2 regions of the Brenneria goodwinii genome follow, and region 2 is predicted to be linked to the other one. Evidence: predicted binding sites of a transcription regulator. Region 2 holds the regulator's gene; the other holds the start of a gene.
What was found. Region 2 encodes Fur, which represses iron uptake genes when iron is present. Its sites were predicted from a motif close to ATAATAATGAGAACNACTATCAA; they were not measured.
Positions count from the first base shown of each region.

Region 1: the regulator Fur is predicted to act here: its motif matches at 559-581, upstream of ACN28R_RS23355 (TonB-dependent siderophore receptor).

Region 1 covers NZ_CP014137.1:5,265,814-5,268,299, forward strand. Annotated here, with positions in the region: gene ACN28R_RS23350 (helix-turn-helix transcriptional regulator) at 1-438, opposite strand, end outside; gene ACN28R_RS23355 (TonB-dependent siderophore receptor) at 828-2,486, shown strand, end outside.
Region 2 covers NZ_CP014137.1:2,747,225-2,749,710, forward strand. Annotated here, with positions in the region: gene fldA (flavodoxin FldA) at 271-798, shown strand; gene fur (ferric iron uptake transcriptional regulator) at 1,126-1,575, shown strand; gene glnS (glutamine--tRNA ligase) at 1,643-2,486, opposite strand, start outside.

The sequences.
Region 1 (2,486 bases), 2.5 Mb from region 2:
GTCGACGCTATCCAGCAGGTTACCGTATAGCCATTCCCGGCTAAAGGTGAGCGAAACGGTGCGTTCGTATTCATCTCGTTTGCCGTTACGGCTGAATTGCGTGGGCTCGGTCAGTGAAATCAGCGACGCCGGCTGGTGATTTCCCAGATGTAACAGCTTTTCATCATAGGTAATATGCGCGACGCCGTTTACCACAATCGCCAGTTTGATCGCCCCATTCAGCACGCTCTGCGTCTTCATGTTGTGCAGGTTGATTACATCCGCCGTATGCAAAATCAGATCGCGATTCAGTTGTATCACATCGAAATTGCCAAACAGTACGGGAGTATCGTCGATCAATCTCGGTCCAAGCAGACGGTAGTCATTTGAGACCAGACTTGACTGCTGGACGATGTGACTCTTATAAATCGATTTCGATGACGGCACATGATTTTGCATGATATCCCCTTACATTGTCTGGTTATCGTCCGCCATTTTGCCGTTCTCGCAAAACAATTTGCTGTTTACGCAAAACCAGCCCTAAAAAACAAATGTAACAATGACTGACCAAAACAGGTAATGCAAATACTTCTCAGTAGCATTTTTTGTTGACGGTCGGTAAGGCGCGGGCGGGAATTTTTGTCCGCGTGAGCGGTTTTCGCAACAGATAGCGGGGTTACTTGAACCGTCGCTGATGTATTTCTGTTCGATAGCCGCCCAATGATACGACAGGCTTGTCTCCACAAAGTATGGACGCCGTTTACGGCAATAAATGAAGCCTGTCAGCGCTTGCCCCTGTCAACATCCGCGGTCTTTCAAATTATGATTCTACAGGGCGATTTTAAATGATGAGATTACCACCACGTCACTACCTGGCGACGTTTATCGGGTTGAGCTGTGCGGCCATGCCTTTGATGACAGGAGCCGAGACGCCGGCGGCCGCCACCCAGCAAACCCAGCAGGACACGGCATCTGATTCTTCTGACACTATCGTGGTGACCGCCGCTGAGCAAACGCGTCAGGCGCCGGGCGTATCGACGATCACCGCGGAGGATATCAGTAAACGTCCGCCGGCCAACGATCTGTCTGAACTGATCCGCACCATGCCGGGGGTGAATCTTACCGGAAACTCCACCAGCGGTCAGCGCGGGAATAATCGTCAGATCGATATCCGCGGCATGGGGCCGGAAAATACGCTGATTCTGGTGGACGGCAAACCGGTTTCCAGCCGCAATTCCGTGCGTTATGGCTGGCGCGGCGAGCGCGACACCCGCGGCGACGCCAACTGGGTGCCGGCGGATCTGGTGGATCGCATCGAAGTGCTGCGCGGTCCGGCGGCGGCCCGTTACGGTAACGGCGCGGCGGGCGGGGTGGTGAATATCATCACCAAGCAGCCGACGCAGGAGTGGCATGGCAGTTGGAACACCTATTTCAACGCGCCGCAGCATAAGTCGGAAGGGGCGACCAAGCGCACCGATTTCAGCTTGATGGGCGGCCTGACCGATAACCTGAGCCTGCGCCTGTACGGTAATCTCAACAAGACGCAGGCGGACGCCCGCGATATCAATGAAGCGTATAAATCGGAGCGGACAGGCAGCTACGCCAGCTCCGTGCCGGCTGGCCGCGAGGGAGTACGCAACAAGGATCTCAACGCGCTGTTGCGCTGGGATATCACCGAACAGCAGTCGCTGGAGTTTGAGGCCGGCGTCAGCCGTCAGGGCAACATCTACGCGGGTGATACCCAGAATACCAACAGCAATGCGCTGGTGGTCGGTAATTATGGTCGTGAAACCAATCGTATGTACCGGCAGAACTTCGCCGTAACCCATCGCGGCTATTGGGATAACGGCGTCAGTTCCACTTCCTATCTGCAATATGAGCGTACGCATAATACCCGCATTGCGGAAGGGCTGGCGGGCGGGGTTGAAGGGATCTTCGATACCACAGCTCCGAACGAATACCGGACCATCAAGCTGGATACCCTGACCGGCCATAGCGAGGTGAATATCCCGTTTGAGGCGTATTTCAACCAGACCGCCACCCTCGGCATGGAGGTATCGGATCAGCGCATGAAGGATCCGGCCTCCACGTCCTATGACATCTCGGCGATCGGCGCTATTGAGGGCTATGCCAGCAACAACCGCGACAGCAATATCGATGCGCAAATCTTCTCGCTGTTCGCCGAGGACAACGTCGAACTGACGCAAAGCACCATGCTGACGCCGGCGCTGCGTTTCGATCACCACAGCATTGTGGGGAATCACTGGAGTCCGTCGCTGAACCTGTCGCAGGGGCTGGGCGAGGATTTCACTCTGAAAATGGGTATCGCCGCCGCTTACAAAGCGCCCAACCTCTACCAGCTCAACCCTAACTATCTGCTCTACAGCAGAGGGCAGGGGTGCTATCTGATTAACGGCGCCAGCAATAACTGCTATCTGATCGGCAATGAAGATTTGAAGGCGGAAACCAGCATCAACAAGGAGATCGGCATCGAGTTCAAGCGCAAC
Region 2 (2,486 bases):
TACCGGCGCTAATTTTCTATTCTTTGAACAACCTCATAACTTTTCATAAACATAAGCTTTATTGATTCATTCGGAATGTGACTAAAGGATATAAACATGGACAGATCATGGGCGGCTCAATTCAGTAAATGGACGACGACAAAATTCATGCCGCGATTTACTTATCCTTACCGATACGAGTTTCTCATGCAGTGCGTGTCTGTTATTATTAGCCGATAAGTGGGTAAAAGACTGCTCCATATCATTAAGAATCAAGAGGTTATTCAATTCATGGCACTCATAGGAATTTTCTTTGGCAGTGACACCGGCAATACCGAGAACATTGCCAAGACCATCCAGCAACAACTGGGACCAGACGTTGCCGAAGTTCATGACATCGCCAAAAGCAGTAAAGAAGATCTTGAAGCTTTCGATATTTTGCTGTTGGGTATCCCGACCTGGTACTACGGGGAGGCCCAATGCGACTGGGATGACTTTTTCCCTACGCTGGAAGAAATAGACTTTACCGGCAAACTGGTTGCCCTGTTTGGCTGCGGCGATCAGGAAGACTATGCCGAGTACTTCTGTGACGCGATGGGCACCATCCGCGATATTATTGAACCGCGCGGGGCGACTATCGTCGGACATTGGCCGACGGAAGGATATTACTTTGAAGCCTCTAAAGGTCTGGTTGATGATAAGCACTTCGTTGGTTTGACCATCGACGAAGATCGTCAGCCCGAACTGACCAATGAGCGTGTCACCGCCTGGGTGAAACAGATCAGCGAAGAGCTGAATCTGAAAGAACTGGTCGGCTAAGACGATTTTCCGGCTCTGATAGTGTTCCTGTCAGAGCCGGATTAATAGAAAAAACCTCTCGTAAAGATTGATACATTTTTCTAACTTCTTCCTATAAGTATGTACAATACCCACATCGGTTATGTGCATTCGTTTTGGTGTACCCCACTACCAACAATGGATTGCATGGTACATCCATATTGTGTGTGGAAATAATATTGTTAACATTTCATTGTTTTCATTTTGTATGCACGGTTCTATAATTGAGACGCTATTGCATTTTTGAGCCGACCGATGTCATAGGCTAGATAGCCTCCATTGATAAGTAAGCAACAGGACTAAATCCGCATGACTGACAATAACACCGCATTAAAGAAGGCCGGCCTGAAAGTCACTCTTCCAAGACTAAAAATTCTGGAAGTATTGCAGGACCCGGAGTGCCACCACGTCAGTGCGGAAGATTTATATAAGAAACTGATTGATATGGGCGAAGAGATTGGTTTGGCGACCGTCTACCGCGTACTGAATCAGTTTGATGATGCTGGTATCGTTACCCGCCACAATTTTGAAGGCGGAAAATCAGTTTTCGAACTGACACAACAACATCATCATGACCATCTGATTTGCCTGGATTGTGGCAAAGTCATTGAGTTCCGTGATGAGTATATCGAAGCACGCCAGCGCGAAATCGCGGAAAGACACAACATCAAACTGACCAACCACAGTTTGTATCTGTATGGCCATTGTAGTGGAGGGGATTGCCGTGAAGACGAAACCCTGCACGACGCAAAAAGATAAATCTACCGCATAAAATAAAACCGCCGAGGCGGTTTTATTTTTCTTTTACCTGCACAAACCCCTACGCTTATCCTACCCAGGTGTCCCGCAAGCCCACCGTACGGTTAAATACCAGATGCTGTGGACTGGAATAAACGCGATCGGCACAGAAATAGCCTTCACGCTCAAACTGATACGCTTTTTCCGCTTCAGCCTGCGCCAGACTTGCTTCAACGAAGCCATGGGTCACTTTCAGTGATTCCGGATTGATGGTCGACAGGAAATCGTCCGCCGCCCCGGGGTTGGCAACGCCGAACAAACGATCATACAGACGGAACTCCGCCGGCAGGCCGTGCGTCACGGACACCCAGTGAATAACGCCTTTTACTTTACGGCCATCGGCCGGATCTTTACTTAAAGTATCCGGATCATAGCTACAGTAGATGGTTGTGATATTGTCCTGATCGTCTTTATCAATATGTTCCGCCTTAATCACATAGGCATTACGCAGACGAACTTCCTTACCCAACACCAGACGCTTGTATTGCTTATTGGCCGACTCACGAAAATCAGCGCGATCGATATAAACTTCACGGCTGAACGCCACCTGACGCGTGCCCATTTCCGGTTTATTCGGATGGTTTGGCATCGTAACCCACTCTTCATGACCTAAAGGAAGGTTTTCAATTACCAGTTTTACCGGATCGAGCACCGCCATGGCGCGCGGCGCATTTTCATTCAGATCGTCGCGTACGCAGGACTCCAGCGCCGCCATTTCAACGTTGTTATCCTGCTTGGTTACCCCGATGCGGTAACAAAACTCACGGATAGACGCGGCGCTGTAGCCACGGCGGCGCAAGCCGGAAATCGTCGGCATACGCGGATCGTCCCAACCTTCAACAATTTTTTCCGTCACCAGCAGGTTCAGCTTG